Regions from separate parts of the Candidatus Allofournierella excrementavium genome, predicted to be linked through region 4. Evidence: predicted binding sites of a transcription regulator. Region 4 holds the regulator's gene; each other region holds the start of a gene.
The links. Region 4 encodes HrcA, which represses chaperone genes, less so after heat shock. Its sites were predicted from a motif close to TGTTAGCACTCNNNNNNNNNGAGTGCTAACA; they were not measured.
Positions count from the first base shown of each region.

Region 1: htpG (molecular chaperone HtpG) is a predicted target of HrcA. The motif match lies at 1,705-1,735, and genes of this name have one in related genera.
Region 2: ACMI1Q_RS01855 (Hsp20/alpha crystallin family protein) is a predicted target of HrcA. The motif match lies at 2,614-2,644, and genes of this name have one in related genera.
Region 3: ACMI1Q_RS04010 (co-chaperone GroES) is a predicted target of HrcA. The motif match lies at 2,188-2,218, and genes of this name have one in related genera.

Region 1 is NZ_DBGFPE010000016.1:98,518-102,723, reverse strand. It holds gene htpG (molecular chaperone HtpG) at 1-1,664, opposite strand, end outside; gene ACMI1Q_RS04975 (tyrosine-protein phosphatase) at 1,833-2,402, opposite strand; gene ACMI1Q_RS04970 (helix-turn-helix transcriptional regulator) at 2,418-2,609, opposite strand; gene ACMI1Q_RS04965 (hypothetical protein) at 2,599-2,934, opposite strand; gene ACMI1Q_RS04960 (GNAT family N-acetyltransferase) at 3,066-3,530, opposite strand; gene ACMI1Q_RS04955 (ABC transporter permease) at 3,645-4,206, opposite strand, start outside.
Region 2 is NZ_DBGFPE010000005.1:193,525-197,730, reverse strand. It holds gene ACMI1Q_RS01865 (replication-associated recombination protein A) at 1-1,076, shown strand, start outside; gene ACMI1Q_RS01860 (helix-turn-helix domain-containing protein) at 1,122-1,790, opposite strand; gene ACMI1Q_RS01855 (Hsp20/alpha crystallin family protein) at 1,999-2,424, opposite strand; gene ACMI1Q_RS01850 (PadR family transcriptional regulator) at 2,775-3,077, shown strand; gene ACMI1Q_RS01845 (DUF2812 domain-containing protein) at 3,173-3,577, shown strand; gene ACMI1Q_RS01840 (NADP-dependent isocitrate dehydrogenase) at 3,714-4,206, opposite strand, start outside.
Region 3 is NZ_DBGFPE010000014.1:44,828-49,033, forward strand. It holds gene ACMI1Q_RS04000 (aminopeptidase P N-terminal domain-containing protein) at 1-1,055, shown strand, start outside; gene ACMI1Q_RS04005 (diacylglycerol/lipid kinase family protein) at 1,092-2,015, shown strand; gene ACMI1Q_RS04010 (co-chaperone GroES) at 2,268-2,555, shown strand; gene groL (chaperonin GroEL) at 2,595-4,206, shown strand, end outside.
Region 4 is NZ_DBGFPE010000035.1:115,283-119,488, forward strand. It holds gene ACMI1Q_RS08785 (response regulator transcription factor) at 1-386, opposite strand, end outside; gene ACMI1Q_RS08790 (stage V sporulation T C-terminal domain-containing protein) at 560-1,102, shown strand; gene hrcA (heat-inducible transcriptional repressor HrcA) at 1,306-2,340, shown strand; gene ACMI1Q_RS08800 (nucleotide exchange factor GrpE) at 2,337-2,954, shown strand; gene dnaK (molecular chaperone DnaK) at 3,033-4,206, shown strand, end outside.

The DNA of each region.
Region 1 (4,206 bases), on a different contig from region 4:
GGCCCTTCACTGGACAGGCACACCGGGTGGCTCTTCAGCCGGGTGGACAGGCGCACCGCCTCCACCTTGTCGCCCAGCGCCTCCTTCATGGCGTCGAACAGAGCCTTGTTGGCCTCGGTCTTTTCCTCGGCGGCTTTCTTTTCCTCCTCGGTCTCAAGGCCCAGGTCGCCGGAAGAGACGTTCTTGAACTCCTTCTCCTTACCCTTCTCGCCGTAGCGGCGCAGCATCTGCAGGCAGAACTCGTCCACGTCCTCGGTGAGCAGCAGCACGTCGCAGCCCTTGTCCAGCACCAGCTCGGCGGCGGGCAGCTTGGCCAGCCGGTCGGCGGAATCGCCGGCGGCGTAGTAGATGAACTTCTGGTCCTCGGCCATCTTCTCCACATACTCCGCCAGGGTGACCATCTTCTTCTCCCGGGCGCTGTAGAACAGCAGCAGGTCCTTCAGCTGGTCGGCGTGCATGCCGTAGTCGGCATAGCAGCCGTATTTCAGCTGGCGGCCGAAGTTCTTGAAGAACTCCTCGTACTTCTCCCTCTCGTTGTTCTTCATGGCGTTCAGCTCGTTCTTGATCTTCTTTTCGAGGCTGGTGCGGATGAGCTTGAGCCGCCCGTCCTGCTGCAGCATCTCACGGCTGATGTTGAGGGAGAGGTCCTGACTGTCCACCACGCCCTTGACGAAGCTGAAGTGGTCCGGCAGAAGGTCCGCGCACTTTTCCATGATGAGCACGCCGCTGGCATAGAGCTGCAGGCCCTTTTCGTAGTCGCGGGTGTAATAATCGTAAGGCGCGCGGCCGGGGATGAACAGCAGCGCGTTGTAGGTTGCGGTGCCCTCGGTGCGGCTCACGATGACCCGGGCGGGGTCGGTGAAGTCGTAGAACTTGTCCTTATAGAACTGGTTGTACTCCTCGTCGGTCACCTCGCCCTTGGAGCGCTTCCACAGGGGCACCATGCTGTTGAGGGTCTCCAGCTCGGTGTAGGTCTCGTACTCGGGGGTGTAGTCCTCGCCGGCGTCGGCGGGCTTTTCCTTCTGGCGGGTCTTTTCCCGGTACATCTGGATGGGATAGCGCACATAGTCGCTGTACTTCTTGACGATGCCCACCAGGGTGTACTCGTCCAGGAAGCGGTCGTAGTTTTCCTCCGGGGTGCTCTCCTTCACCACCAGGATGACCTGGGTGCCCACCTCGGGCTTGTCGGCCTCGGTGATGGTGTAGCCCTCGGCGCCCTTGCTCTCCCACTTCCAGGCGGTGTCGCTGCCAAAGGCCCGGCTGATGACCGTGACCCGGCTGGCCACCATGAAGGTGGAGTAGAAGCCCACGCCGAACTGGCCGATGATGTCGATGTCGTCCGCCTTGTTCTCCTTCTTGAAGTCGAAGCTGCCGCTGCGGGCGATGGTGCCAAGGTTCTTTTCCAGCTCTTCCTTGGTCATGCCGATACCGTTATCGGTGATGGTGATGGTGCGGCTGTCTTTATCCAGCGTCAGGTGGATCTTGTAGTCCTCCTTGCGGCTGGGCACCGTGTGGTCGGTGAGGCTTTTGAAATAGAGCTTGTCAATGGCGTCGCTGGCGTTGCTAATCAGCTCCCGCAGAAAGATCTCCTTGTTGGAGTAGATGCTGTTCACCATCAGGTCCAGCAGCTTTTTGCTTTCGGCTTTGAATTGTTTCACTGCCATGTGTGTTCGCTCCCTTTATGTCAAATCTCATGGATGATGTTTTTAGCACTCTCAACATCTGAGTGCTAATTAACTATACCGCGTTTTGCACAAAAAAGCAAGGGGTTTCACACAAAATTTAAAAAGCGTTCAAAAAAGCCCCCGGCAGGGCCGGGGGCACAGCGTTTGTCAAAGGGTCACCGCGCGGAGGAACCGCTCCATGGTCTCGCGCTGCGGGGTGATGACTGCCAGATCGACGCCGGGGTTTGACCGGGCGTATTGTTCCAGATCGGCGGCAAGGTTCCGCCCCGAGAGAAGATAGTCCTGCAGGATGTACTCCTCGGAGCAGCCGGCCCGCCGCTGCAGCAGGGCCGCCACCACGCCGGTGCGGTCCTTGCCGGCGGTGCAGAAAAACAGCACGTTGCTCTCGGCTTCGGTGATGGTTTTCAGGATGCCTTCCATCCGGTCATCCGCCATGTTGATGTAGGACTGAGCCACCCAGGCAGGGCTTTCCGGCAGAGCGTCGCCGCTGGTCACCGGCAGGTGCAGACAGCGAAAGCGCCCGTCCTGCTCCAGCGGGCAGGGCTTTGCCGCCCGTTCCCGCTCGGTGCGAAGGTCCACCACCGTGGTGATGTTGTGGCCCGCCAGCCACTGTTTTTCCTCCTCGGTCACCTGCAGGGGCACATCGCTGCGGATGTAGCGCAGGCTGCCCGGCAGGACGGGCCGGGTGTTTTTGGTGGAGGCAAAAAAGCGGTGCATGCTCTCCCCTCCCCTTTAGCCCGGCGTGAACAGTTCGTCCACGGTGGTGCCCAGCTCCTGGGCCAGCTTGAAGGCCAGCGCCAGGGTGGGGTCGTATTTGTTGTTCTCGATGGCGTTGATGGTCTGGCGGGAAACGCCGCACTTTTTGGCCAGCTGCTCCTGCAAAAGGCCCTTTTCCCGGCGCATTTCGCGAATTTTATTTTCCACGTTCAAAATCACCGTACCGTTTCTTTAACACCAGCAGCACCACGAAGTAGGTCACCGCGGTGACGCTGAGGTCGATAAAGGGGTTGGACTGCAGCTTCTGGGCCCGCACCACCGCCTCAACCACATCGAACACCTGGGTCAGCACCGTGACGAGCAGGGTGAAGGACCCGGCCTTCCAGACGATGAGCTGGCGGCGCTCATCCCCCACCCGCGCCAGCGAGACCACCATGGCCACATCCAAAACGATGGTGCCCAGCAGAAAGAGCCCAAACAAAATCAGGAAAAAGTTATCCCACGTGAACATGCCTTGCGTTACAGGATCCATTGCGCTGCCTCCTTTTCAAAATGTCAAATCTTTTTGACATCATCAGCATACCACGGGCAGCGAACGATGTCAAGAGATTTTGACATTTTGTTGTGAGCTGCGAGGACTGACTGCCGCGTGGAACCGCCGATTCATGTCTTCTTTATCAGCGTCAAGAACTCATATATGCCACCGTTCGAACTGCGCTTTATGAGTTCTGCGTCCTGGAATCCACAGGAATGATACACTTTAATGGCTCTTTGATTGAAACTCGCCACGTTCATAATGAGCTTGTCAAATTCGTAGTTGCGCTCTATAAAGGCCAATATTTGTTCCAAAAACTGCCTTCCTTTTCCTTTGCCGCAAAGGTCCGGCCTCATACCAAGGCCGATCTCAATGGACGCGCCTTCCCGGATGACGCAAAAGAACCCGATCAAACTCTCATTTTCCAACACTTCATAGTGGTCATTTTTGTTGCGCAGATCTGCGTCCACAAATTCTTCGTAGTCCTCCGGGTCTGCTGTCATATCATAAAAGGAATAAATGCCCTCGTATTTCCACTCGTTGGCGATCTCCAGCGCGTGAGCTTGGGTCAGGGGTCTGAATACTGCTTCCACATAAATCACCTCCTGGTCATGGTTCCAAAAATCGCAAAAAGAAAAGGGGGCCGGCCGGTCCATGCGGTCCGGCCGGCTCCCTTTGGGGTTGATGTTTGCTCCGACAAGCCGTTTTTAGCGGGTGCTCTTGTCGTAGGGGATGCCCTCCGCCTTGGGGGCGCGGCTCTTCTTGCTGGTGAAGGCCAGCACCAGAAGGGTGATGAGGTAGGGCAGCATGCGGTAGAAGTGGGGGCTGATGCCCAGGTCCGCCAGAAGGAACACGCCGTCGCCGTTGATGTCGATGCTGGCGTAGGAGGCGGCGATGCACTTGAACAGGCCGAACAGCAACGCCGAGCAGGCGATGTTCAGCGGCTTCCAGTTGCCGAAGATCATAACGGCCAGGGCCAGGAAGCCAAAGCCCGCCACGTCGCCGGTGGAGGCGCAGTTGGCGGTGGTCAGCGCATAGACGAAGCCGCCCATACCGGCCAGCGCGCCGGAGATGGTGGTGCCGGCGTAGCGCATGACGTAGACGTTGATGCCCAGAGAGTCCGCTGCCTGGGGATTCTCGCCGCAGCTGCGCAGACGCAGGCCGAAGCGGGTCTTGTAGAGCAGGATGGACAGAATGATGAACAGCAGGATGCAGATGTAGGTGGCAAGATAGGTCTTGTCGATGAAGGTGCTGCCGAAGAAGCCCATC
Region 2 (4,206 bases), on a different contig from region 4:
TGAAGGAGATAAAGGCCGTGATGCAGGACGCGGAGGCCCGCCTGCGGCTGGGCCAGCGCACCATCCTGTTTGTGGACGAGATACACCGCTTCAACAAGGCCCAGCAGGACGCCTTTCTCCCCTTTGTGGAAAAAGGGAGCATCGTGCTCATCGGGGCCACCACCGAGAACCCCAGCTTTGAGATAAACGCCGCGCTTTTGAGCCGGTGCAAGGTGTTCGTGCTGAAAGCCCTCACCCCCGAGGACCTGACGGGGCTTTTGCGCCGGGCCCTCACCGACCCCCGGGGCTTTGGGGACAAAACCATCGAGATGGAGCCGGAGGCCCTGGACCTCATCGCCAACTTTGCGAGCGGCGACGCCCGCACCGCCCTGAACACCCTGGAGATGGCGGTGCTGAACGCCGAAGAGCAGGATAGCAAGCTGGTGGTGGACCGGCCATTGCTGGAGCAGTGCACCAGCAAGAAGAGCCTGCTCTACGACAAAAAGGGCGAGGAGCATTATAACCTCATCAGCGCACTGCACAAGTCCATGCGCAACTCCGACCCGGACGCGGCGGTCTACTGGCTGGCCCGGATGCTGGAGGCGGGCGAGGACCCCTTGTATGTGGCGCGTCGGCTCATCCGCTTCGCCAGCGAGGACATCGGCCTTGCCGACAACCGGGCGCTGGAAATTGCGGTGGCGGCCTATCAGGCCTGCCACTTCAACGGCATGCCGGAGTGCAGCGTGAATCTGGCCCAGGCGGTCATCTACCTCTCGCTGGCCCCCCGCTCCAACGCGGTGTACAAGGCCTATGAGCACGCAAAGGCGGACGCGGAGAAGATGCTGGACGAGCCGGTGCCCCTGGCCATCCGCAACGCGCCCACCCGGCTGATGAAGGAGCTGGACTACGGCAAGGGCTACGTCTACGCCCACGACACCGAAGAGAAGGTGGCGGACCTGGAATGCCTGCCGGAAAACCTCGCCGGCCGCCGCTACTACCTGCCCACCGACCAGGGCAGCGAGGCGCGGGCCGCCGAGAATCTGGCCCGGGTGATGGCCCGCAAAGCGGAGCTGAAACGCCGCCGGGAAAAAGAATAAGCAAAAGAGCCGCGCGGAGTCCCGAAAGCTCCGCACGGCTCTTTTTTATTTTTGCTTTTGGCCCAGCGCCGCCGCCAGCAGGTTCAGTGCCAGGGTGACGGCGCAGAAGAACACCACCACCGCCACCAGCGGGCCGATGGTGTCCATCAGGGCGGACCAGTCTCTTTCCCGCACCTGGGTGAGGATGTCGGCAAACTGGGCCGCGAGAGCCGCCAGGGCCAGTCCCAGACTGAAAATGCAGCCCGCCGGGGTGCATCGCCGCCGGGCCAGCTGCACCAGGGGCACGCTCCATGCCCCCAGCCCCAGCAGCAGGCTCGCCACCGAGGCGGCCGCGACCGGGCCGCTCACCGCCAGCACCCACACCAGGAACACCGCCACCGCCCCAAAAAGCCCCAGACAGGCGGCGCACGCCCACCACAGCGCCCTTTGCCCGGCGCTGCGGCTCTGGCGCGCCAGTGCCAGCGTCTGGGCCGCCGCCTCCTCCGCTTCCGGCAGGGGCCTCGGCTGGCGGCGGGCGGTCATCAGCTCGGCAAGGCTCACCTCCAGCGCCGCCGCCAGCGGTTCCAGCGTGGCCAGGTCCGGCAGGCCCACGCCCCGCTCCCAGCGGCTCACCGCCTTGTCGGTGAGGTGCAGCCGCGCGGCCAGCTGGGCCTGGGTCAGCCCCAGCTCCCTGCGCCGCCCGGCGATGAAATCTCCCAATGTTTTTGCGTCCATCCTCTTCGCCTCCCGCGTCTATCCTATCCCACGAAAGGCACTGTGGTCAACCGACGCTTCGTTTACCCGGGCAAAGGACCGGATTTGAGGCGCACGCTTATACGAATCGACAATTTACTTTCCTTTTCAATATTCCGTAAACGCAAAAAGGGGCGCCCGGCCGAATCGGCCGGGCGCCCCTTTGCTTGCCATGGGGTGTTGTGGAACATCAGCCCTCAATCTGGATGGTGCGGGTCGCGGGTGCGACTTCCGCCTGCTTGGGCAGCGTGACTTCCAGGATGCCGTTGTTGTAAGCGGCCTTGATGCCCTCGGTGTTGATGCCGCTGACATTGAAGCTGCGGCTGTAAGAGCCGTACTTGCGCTCGCGGCGCAGGTAGTTGCCCTCGCCCTTGTCTTCCTTCTCGCTGTTGTGGCGGGCGGTGATGACCATGGTGTCGCCGTTCAGGTCAAGGCTGATGTCCTCTTTCTGGAAGCCGGGCAGTTCCGCCTCCAGCAGGTAGTGGTCGCCTTTGTCCTGAATGTCGCACCGGAACTGGCTCATGTCGCCAAAGCCGGTGAACAGGCTCTTTTCCATGTTGTCCAGATAGTTCCACAGACTATTTTCCTCACGGGTGAACGGGATCATGCCAAACATAATGTACTCCTATTCTCCGCGCACGAAAAGATTTTTTCTTGGCGGCGCTGTGTTTGCGCGGGCGCTGCGCCGCTTTGCCGGGGGCTTCGGGCCCCGGGGTCTTGCCCCCGGTCCTCTTCCCTCCTGACGATTATTACTATACCCCTTCTTTTCGCGTTTTGTTTGTCCTTTTTATGAACAAATTGTTAATTTTAGCACTCTTTATATTTAAGTGCTAAAATTATTGCAAGGCCAGCGATCCGCGCCTTTGCCCCTTGACAATTATATCGGGCGCTGATATAATTATATCGAAGCACGATATAACGGAATCTTACATAGCGGGAGGTGGGCTTGTGGCGGAGGGGGCTGCTTTGACCGAGGCGTTTTACTATATCCTTCTTTCTTTATACCAGCCGCTGCACGGCTACGGCATCATGCAGAAGGCGGCGGAGTTTTCCGGCGGGCGGGTGCGGCTGGCGGCGGGCACGCTGTACGGCGCGCTGAACGCCCTTTTGGAAAAAGGCTGGATCGAGGCGCTGCCGGTACAAGCCGGCAGCCGCAAAAAGGAATACCGCATCACTGCCGCGGGCAAGGCGGCGGTGGAAACGGAACTTGCCCGGCTGGAGGAACTGGTGAGAAACGGCCGGGCCGTGACAAAGGAGGGTCAGGCATGAGCAAGGTGGTACACAAGGCGTTCCCTTTGTGGGACTGGGAGAAGGAGGCCGCGTGGCTCAACGAGATGAGCCGCCAGGGCTGGTAGCTGTGCCGGGTGGGCTGGTGCCGCTATGAGTTTGAGCAGGGCGAACCGGGCCGCTGGCAGTACCAGCTGGAAATGCTGCAAAAGAACGACCCGGACTATATCGCCTTTCTGGAGGACACCGGCATCCAGGTGGTGGGCAGGCTGTTCAGCTGGGTCTATCTGCGGCGTGAAAACGACGGCACCCCCTTTGAACTGTTCAGCGACACGGATTCCATCCTCCGCCACATGGACCGGGTGCTCACCGTGTGTTATGTGATTGGCGGCGTGAACCTGTTTTTGGGCGGCACCAACATGACCCAGGGCTTCTCCTTCGCCTGGGTCAACGTCGCTCTGGGCGCGCTCATCTGCCTGGGGGCGCTGCCCCTGGCGCTGCGGCGGCACAAGCTGGCACAAAGGCGGAAAATGCAGGAATAAACGCACAGCGGCCCCCGCGGGAAGTTCCCGTGGGGGCCGCTGTTTTCTGTGTTTTCCGTGCAGGGAGTGCCGCCATTTGTTTTGGGGCGCGTGCCGTGCACAGGGCCGGGCCTGCGCCGTTCGGCTTCTGCCGCGTTTACGCGCCCAGCTTTTCTTCCAGGTTCTTGCGGATGGCCTTGATGAACTCCTCGCTGGACACCGGCGTGGGGGTGATGCCCTCCGCCAGGCCGCACAGGTCCTTGGTCATCACGCCGCTCTCCAGGGTGTCGATGCAGGCGGCTTCCAGCTTCTTGGCGAAGTCCTCCAGCGCCGGGATGCCGTCCAGCTCGCCCCGCTTTGCCAGCGCGCCGGTCCAGGCGAAGATGGTGGCCATGGGGTTGGTGCTGGTCACCTCGCCCTTCAGGTAGCGGTAGTAGTGGCGGGTGACGGTGCCGTGGGCGGCCTCGTACTCGTAGCAGCCGTCGGGGCTCACCAGCACGCTGGTCATCATGGCAAGGCTGCCGAAGGCGGTGGAGACCATGTCGCTCATCACGTCGCCGTCGTAGTTCTTGCAGGCCCAGATGAAGCCGCCCTCGCTGCGGATGACCCGGGCCACCGCGTCGTCGATGAGGGTGTAGAAGTACTCGATG
Region 3 (4,206 bases), on a different contig from region 4:
AGGAAGTGCTGTACATCCGGCGCACGGACGAGCGCATGAAGCGCTGGCTGGGCGTGTTCAGCACCAAAGAGAGCGTGCAGGCCCAGACGGGCATCGAGTGCGTGGAGTATCTGGACTGCTTCCGCGACGAGGTGACCCTCTTCGGATGGCCGGGAAGCATCAAATGCGTCTATGTGGACATGGCCAACTGGAGCGGTGAGGACCACCTGACCCAGGCGCAGAAGTTCGCGGCGGAGATACGCATGAAATACCCGGACATCCCCATCCGCAACACCTTCAATGACCTGGCACTCATCCGGCAGGTCAAGACCGATGAGGAGATCGCGTTCCATCGCAGGGCCTGCGATGTGACCGCCGAAGGCGTAAAGTGCATGCTGGCCCACCTGCGGCCGGGCATGTATGAATACGAGGCGCAGGCGTATTTTGACTTCGTGCTCAAAAAGGCCAACGCCGGCCATGCCTTTGCCACCATCGCGGCCAGCGGCGCCAACGCCTGTGTGATGCACTACACTGCCAACGACCGCCAGATGCAGGACGGCGAGATGATCTTGTTCGACCTGGGCGCGGAGTGCGGCTATTACGCGGCGGACGTGAGCCGCACCTACCCTGTGAACGGCAGGTTCACCGAACAGCAGAAGGCGCTGTACAACGTGGTGCTCAAGGGCCTGGAGGCCGCCATCGCCGCCGCCCGCCCCGGCCAGCCGAAGAACGAGCTTGCCGGCATCAGCAAGGACGTGATGGCCCGGGAGCTGGTGCGCCTTGGCATGATAGAACGCCCGGAGGAGATTTCCAAATACTATTTCCACGGCTCCGGGCACTACATCGGCCTTTACACCCACGATGTGGGCAACGACGACGCGCCCCTGGAGGAGAACATGATGTTCACTCTGGAGCCGGGGCTCTACTTTGACGAACTGCAGCTGGGGATACGCATTGAGGATACCCTTCTTGTGACCCGCGACGGCTGCGAGGTGCTGACGGCCTCCATCCCCAAAACGGTGGAGGAGATAGAAGCCTTTATGCAGGCGAACGGCAAAGCCTGCGCCATGCCCTGACGGGCCGAAAATACTGTGAGATAAGGGGCGCTGAAAATGCGGCATGTGTTCATCGTCAACCCCGTTTCCGGCAAGGCAGACGCCAGCGGCACGCTGGTGCCGCAGATCATCGACGCGGCAAAAAAGCTTGGCGCGGACTATGAGATACTGCTCACCGAATACCCCGGCCATGCTGTGGAACTGGCCGCCGAACAGGCCGAAGCGGGGGAGGAGGTGCGGCTGTATGCCTGCGGAGGCGACGGCACCTTCAACGAGGTGCTTCGGGGCGTCCGGGGCCGCGCCAATGCGGCGGTGGGCTGCATCCCCTGCGGCAGCGGCAACGATTTTGTGCGCAACTTCGGCGGCAGAGAGCCGTTCCTCGACCTTGAGCGCATGATGCGCGGCCCCGCCGTGAACATCGACTTGATACAGACCGAAAAGGGCATCGCCACCACCATCTGTTCCGCCGGGCTGGACGCCCAGGTGGCCTACGGCATCCCCAAGTTCCGCCGGCTGCCCTTCTGCGGCGGCACGATGGCCTATAACCTTTCCATCGTGCAGTCCATCTGCGGCCCGCTGGGCCATCACCTGCGGGTGCAGGCGGACGACGAGGTCATCACCGGCGACTTCCTGATGCTGGCCATCTGCAACGGCAGGGCCTACGGCGGCGGCTATGTGGCCGCGCCTGAGGCGGATATGCAGGACGGCCTGCTGGATCTTGTTCTCATTCGGAAAATAGGCCGCGTCGCCGTTGCGCGGGTCATCGGCGGCTACAAAAAAGGGGCGCATATCCAAAACGGACAGGTCACGCCGCCCTACCAGAACATAGCGCTGTTCCGCCGGGTGCGCCGGGTGGAGGTGGAAGTGCTGGACGGGCGGCCCATCGTCGTCACCGAGGACGGCGAATGTGAGGAGCGCATGGGTCTGTCGGCCCATGTCTGCCCCCTTGACGCTCGCATCCTTCTGCCTGCCAAAAACTGACATGTTCCGCCCGGCCCGGCGCCGGGCGCACAGGGCCGCTCCCAATACGGGGGCGGCTCTGCTTTTTGCCCTGAAACACCGCGCCGCGGCGGGGGAGAAGCTATGGGAAACTGTTCACAAAAATTTTTTAATTTACCCTCTTGATTTTTGGAAGGCAAGTGGATAAAATATATATTAGCACTCGGGAGCAAAGAGTGCTAAACAAATCGCGACAATGCAATTTATTTTATAGTTCGAACAGGAGGCATTCTTATGCAGATCAAACCCTTGGCTGACCGCGTTGTGATCAAGACCGTGGAAGCCGAAGAAACCACCAAGAGCGGCATCATTCTGGCGGGTTCCGCCAAAGAGAAGCCCCAGGTCGCCGTTGTGCTGGCTGTCGGCCCCGGCGGCATGGTGGACGGCAAGGAAGTGGAGATGCTCGTCAAGGTGGGCGACAAGGTCCTCACCAGCAAGTACTCCGGCACCGAAGTCAAGGTGGACGGCGAGGAATGCACCATCGTGCGTCAGAGCGACATTCTTGCCATCGTCGAAGAATAAGCTTTCTTTTGAAACCAGATAAAAAGGAGATAGAGCATTATGGCTAAACAGATCCTGCATGGTGAAGCGGCCCGCAAGGCCCTGAGCGCCGGCATTGACACCCTGGCGGATACCGTCAAGATCACCCTGGGCCCCAAAGGCCGCAACGTGGTGCTGGGCAAGAAGTTCGGCAGCCCCGTCATCACCAACGACGGCGTGACCATCGCCAAGGAGATCGAGCTGAAGGACGCCTTTGAGAACATGGGCGCGCAGCTGGTGCGCGAAGTTGCCACCAAGACCAACGACGCTGCGGGCGATGGCACCACCACCGCCACCGTGCTGGCCCAGGCTCTGGTGAGCGAGGGCATGAAGAACGTTGCCGCCGGCGCCAACCCCATGGACGTGAAGCGCGGCATGCAGAAGGCCGTGAAGGCCGCTGTGGAGGCGTTTGCCGCCAACAGCCAGAAGGTCAACGGCTCCAAGGACATCGCCCGCGTGGCCACCGTGTCCGCCGGCGACGCCACCGTGGGTGAGCTGATCGCCGAGGCCATGGAGAAGGTGAGCGCCGACGGCGTCATCACCATCGAGGAGAGCAAGACCGCCGAGACCTACTCCGAGGTCGTGGAAGGCATGCAGTTCGACCGCGGCTACATCACCCCCTACATGGTCACCGACACCGAGAAGATGGAGGCTGTCATCGACGACGCCTACATCCTGATCACCGACAAGAAGATCAGCGTCATTCAGGACCTGCTGCCCCTGCTGGAGCAGATCGTCCAGAGCGGCAAGAAGCTGGTCATCATCGCTGAGGACATCGAGGGCGAGGCTCTGTCCACCCTGATCGTCAACCGTCTGCGCGGTACCTTCACCTGCGTGGCTGTCAAGGCTCCCGGCTTTGGCGACCGCCGCAAGGAGATGCTGCAGGACATCGCCATCCTCACCGGCGGCCAGGTCATTAGCGAGGAGCTGGGCTATGAGCTGAAGGACGCCACCGTGGACATGCTGGGCCGCGCCCGTCAGGTGAAGGTCACCAAGGAGACCACCACCATCGTGGACGGCAGCGGCGACAAGAACGCCATCAAGGACCGCGTGGCTCAGATCCGCGCTCAGATGGAAGTCTCCACCAGCGATTTCGACAAGGAGAAGCTGCAGGAGCGTCTGGCCAAGCTGGCCGGCGGCGTGGCCGTCATCAAGGTCGGTGCTGCCACCGAAGTTGAGATGAAGGACAAGAAGCTGCGCATCGAGGACGCTCTGAACGCCACCAAGGCTGCCGTGGAAGAGGGCATCGTGGCCGGCGGCGGCACCGCCCCCATCAACGCCGTTCCCGCGGTCAGCAAGGTCTGCGAGAGCCTGGAGGGCGACGAGCGCACCGGCGCCAAGATCGTGCTGAAGGCTCTGGAGGCTCCCCTGCGCCAGATCGCCAAGAACGCCGGTCTGGAGGGCAGCGTCATCATTGACAAGATCCTCAGCGCTGGCAAGATGAACTACGGCTTTGATGCCCAGAACGAAGTCTACTGCGACATGATCGAGGCCGGCATCGTGGATCCCACCAAGGTGACCCGTTCCGCCCTGGAGAACGCCGCCAGCGTGGCCAGCATGGTGCTGACCACCGAGAGCCTCGTGGCCGACGAGCCGGAGCAGCCCGCTCCCGCCGCCCCCGCAGGCGACATGG
Region 4 (4,206 bases):
CGCAGCACCTCGCCCCCGGCCCGGGCGGCCCGGCGCAGCTGAGCCTTCACCCGCGCCACCACCTCCACCGGGTTGAAGGGCTTGGTGACATAGTCGTCCGCCCCGAGGTTCAGGCCGAGGATCTTGTCGTTGTCCTCGCTTTTGGCCGAGAGGATGAGGATGGGCATCTCGCTGAAGCGCCGCAGGGCCCGCGTCACCTCATAGCCCGAGAGCCCGGGCATCATCACGTCCAGAATGGCCAGGTCCGGGGTTTCGGCGCGGGCCTTGGCCAGTGCCTCGTCGCCGTTTTCCGCCTCCAGCACCCGCAGGCCCTCTCCTTCCAGATAAAGGCGCAAAAGGCCGCGTATCTCGGGGTTGTCCTCGGCGATCAGGATCAGTGGCGCCATGTTCGTTCCCTCCTTGCGGGGCGTTCTTTTACCTTATTATACCAGAACCGCCCCCGCCCCGAAAAGGACGGCGGGGGACCGGCGCTTGTATAATTTGCCTGCACTGGCAGATACTAAGAAACACAGAGCACAAGCGGCGGCATTTTTTGCCGCCTTCACAGGAGGTACACGCCATGAAAGCAACCGGCATCGTGCGCCGCATCGACGAACTGGGGCGGGTGGTCATCCCCAAGGAGATACGCCGCACCCAGCGCATCCGCCAGGGGGACCCGCTGGAAATTTTCACCACCGGCGACGGCGAGGTCATCTTCAAAAAGTATTCGCCCATCGGGGAGATGGCCGCCTTCGCCGCCCAGTACGCCGAGGTGCTGCAAAAGAACCTTTCCCGCACCGCCATCGTCTGCGACCGGGACAGCGTCATCGCCGCCGCCGGCGCCGCCCGCAAGGAGTGCCTGGAAAAGCGGGTGAGCATCCCGCTGGAAAAGCTGATGCACGCCCGCCGCGTCTATCTGCACACCGGCCGCGCCGAGGACTGCCAGTTCCCCTGCGAGGGCGCGGCGCGCCACATCCACATCGCCGTGCCCATCATCGCCGCCGGCGACGTGGCGGGGGCGGTGGCCCTTCTGAGCGACGAAAAGACCGCCGCCCCCACCCCTGAAGAGCAGAAGGCCCTGGCCATTGCCGCCGCCTTTCTTGCAAAGCAGATGGAGAGCTGAAGCGCTGTTCCGCCCCGCCCGCGCCGCCCCGAAAGAGCAGGCGCGGGCCCTTTTTGTGCCCCGAAAGGCGGCGGCATTGTGAACGTTCCATGAAACTTTTAAATTTTTCACACCACCCCCTTGACAGACGAATAAAATGGAGTACAATAAATTTAGCACTCGGAGGTAATGAGTGCTAAAATCACAGAAAAGAGGTGGGGCGCATGGCCATGGACGACAGAAAGCAGCGGGTGCTGGAGGCCATTGTGGCCCTTTACACCCAGGGCGGCGAGCCGGTGGGCTCGGGGCTTCTTTGCCAGTATTTCGACATGGCTGTGTCCAGCGCGACCTTGCGCAACGAGATGGCCGCGCTGACAAAGCTGGGCCTTCTGGAGCAGCCCCACACCAGCGCGGGCCGGGTGCCCAGCGCCAAGGGTTACCGCTATTATCTGGACAACCTGATGCATCCCGCGCCGGGCCTTTCCGCCCGGCAGAAGACCGAGATCGACCGCATCTTCGCCGGCCTCGACTACGAGCCGGAACGATTGGCGGCGGGGGCGGCCAAGGCCCTGGCGGATTATTCCGGCTACATGGTGGCGGCCACCACCCCCCGGGCGGACGACCTTTGCATCGCCCACTACGAGGTGGTGCAGGTGGGCCGCTGCACCGCGGCGGTGCTGGCAGTGACCAGCGCCGGCGGCGTGCGCACCCGCGTGGCCCGGCTGGACACTGACCTCACCGCGGAGGACGCGGCGCTGCTGGCCGAAGTGCTGAACCGGGGGCTGACCTTCGTGGCCCCGGCGGACCTGACGGGCGCCGTGCTGGCGAACCTGGCCGCCCAGCTGGGCGAGCGGGGGAACGACCTCTACCCGGTGCTGAACGCGGCGGCGGCGCTGCTGCGGCAGGCAGCCCAGGCCCGCACCTATCCCCAGGGCCTGCAGTACCTGATGCGCTGGCCGGAGCTGACCGGCCTTCTGCCCAGGGTGCTGGAACTTTTCACCGACGACGAACGGGCCGGCAGGCTCATCACTCCCCGCACCGGCCGCACCACCGTGCTGCTGGGCGAGGACCTGCAGCGCCCGCTGCCGGGGCTTTGCTTCATGAGCAAGCGGTATCTGGCCGGCGGCGGCCTCACCGGGGCCATCGCCCTGCTGGGGCCCACCCGGATGCCCTTTGAGCAGCTGGTGCCCGTTCTTGACTATTTTGCCTTGAAGCTCGGCGAGTGCATGGCCGGCAAGGCGCAGGAGGACCCGCAATGATGGACGAGACCAACATCCGGCCCGAAGAGGCCGCAGCCGAAACGGCCCCCAAGGCCGAAGCGGCGCAGGAGGCCGCCGCCCCCGAGGCTGAACAGCCCGCGGCGGAAAAAGCCCCCGAAAAGGAAAAGAAAGAGACCAAAAAGGAACTGGAGAGCCAGCTGGCCGCCGCCAAGGCCGAGGCCGAAAAGGCCCGCGCCGAGGCGGACGCCGCCAAGGACCGGCTGCTGCGCACCGCCGCCGAGTACGACAACTTCCGCAAGCGCTCGGCCCGGGAGCAGGACGCCGCCTTCGGCAACGGCGTGGCCCACGCGGTGAGCCAGATCCTTTCCATCCTGGACACGCTGGAGATGGCCGAAGCCGCCCCCACCGCCGACGAGAACTTCAAAAAGGGCGTGACCCTGACGCTGGAAAAAGCCAAGGCCGCCTTTGAAGCCCTCAAGGTGGAGGAGATCCCCGCTCTGGGCCAGCCCTTCGACCCCGCGGTGCACAACGCCGTGATGCAGAAGGCGGCCGAGAACGGCGAGGAGAGCGGCACCGTTCTGCAGGTGTTCCAGAAGGGCTACAAACTGGGTGACAAGGTCATCCGCCACGCCACGGTCATCGTGGCCGAATAGTTCGCCGAAAGGGCTTAAGGCCCCTTCCCATATCAAAACATTCCATTCCATTTGAGTAAAATTTAGGAGAGATATACTATGAGTAAAATCATTGGCATCGACCTTGGCACTACCAACAGCTGTGTTTCCGTGATCGAGGGCGGCGAGCCCGTCGTCATCGCCAACGCCGAAGGCGCCCGCACCACCCCCAGCGTGGTGGGCTTCACCAAGACCGGCGAGCGTCTGGTGGGCCAGGTGGCAAAGCGTCAGGCCATCACCAACCCCGACCGCACCGTGAGCAGCATCAAGCGCCACATGGGCACCGACTACAAGGTGACCATCGACGGCAAGGACTATAACCCCCAGCAGATCAGCGCCATGATCCTGGCCAAGCTGAAGGCGGACGCCGAGGCTTACCTGGGCGAGAAGGTCACCGACGCGGTCATCACCGTGCCCGCCTACTTCAACGACAGCCAGCGTCAGGCCACCAAGGACGCCGGCACCATCGCCGGCCTGAACGTGCGCCGCATCATCAACGAGCCCACCGCCGCGGCTCTGGCCTACGGCGCGGACAAGGGCGCCGACCAGAAGATCATGGTCTACGACCTGGGCGGCGGCACCTTCGATGTGTCCATCATCGAGATGGGCGACGGCGTGACCGAAGTTCTGGCCACCAACGGCGACACCCACCTGGGCGGCGACGACTTTGACCAGCGCATCATCGACTGGCTGGCCGACAACTTCCAGAAGGAGAACGGCATCGACCTGCGTCAGGACAAGATGGCCGCGCAGCGCCTGAAGGAGGCCGCCGAGAAGGCGAAGATCGAGCTGTCCGGCGTGACCAGCACCGCCATCAACCTGCCCTTCATCACCGCCGACGCCACCGGCCCCAAGCATCTGGACACCACCCTCACCCGCGCCCAGTTTGACGCGCTGACCGCCGACCTGGTGGAGCGCACCATGGGCCCCGTCCGCAAGGCCATGGCCGACGCCGGCCTGAAGCCCTCTGACCTGGGCAAGGTGCTGCTGGTGGGCGGTTCCACCCGTATCCCCGCCGTGCAGGAGGCCGTCAAGAAGGAGATGGGCGTCGAGCCCTTCAAGGGCATCAACCCCGACGAGTGCGTTTCCATCGGCGCTGCCATCCAGGGCGGCGTGCTGAACAAGGAAGTGGGCGGCATCCTGCTGCTGGACGTCACCCCCCTGAGCCTGGGCATCGAGACCCTGGGCGGCGTCTGCACCAAGATCATCGAGCGCAACACCACCATCCCCACCA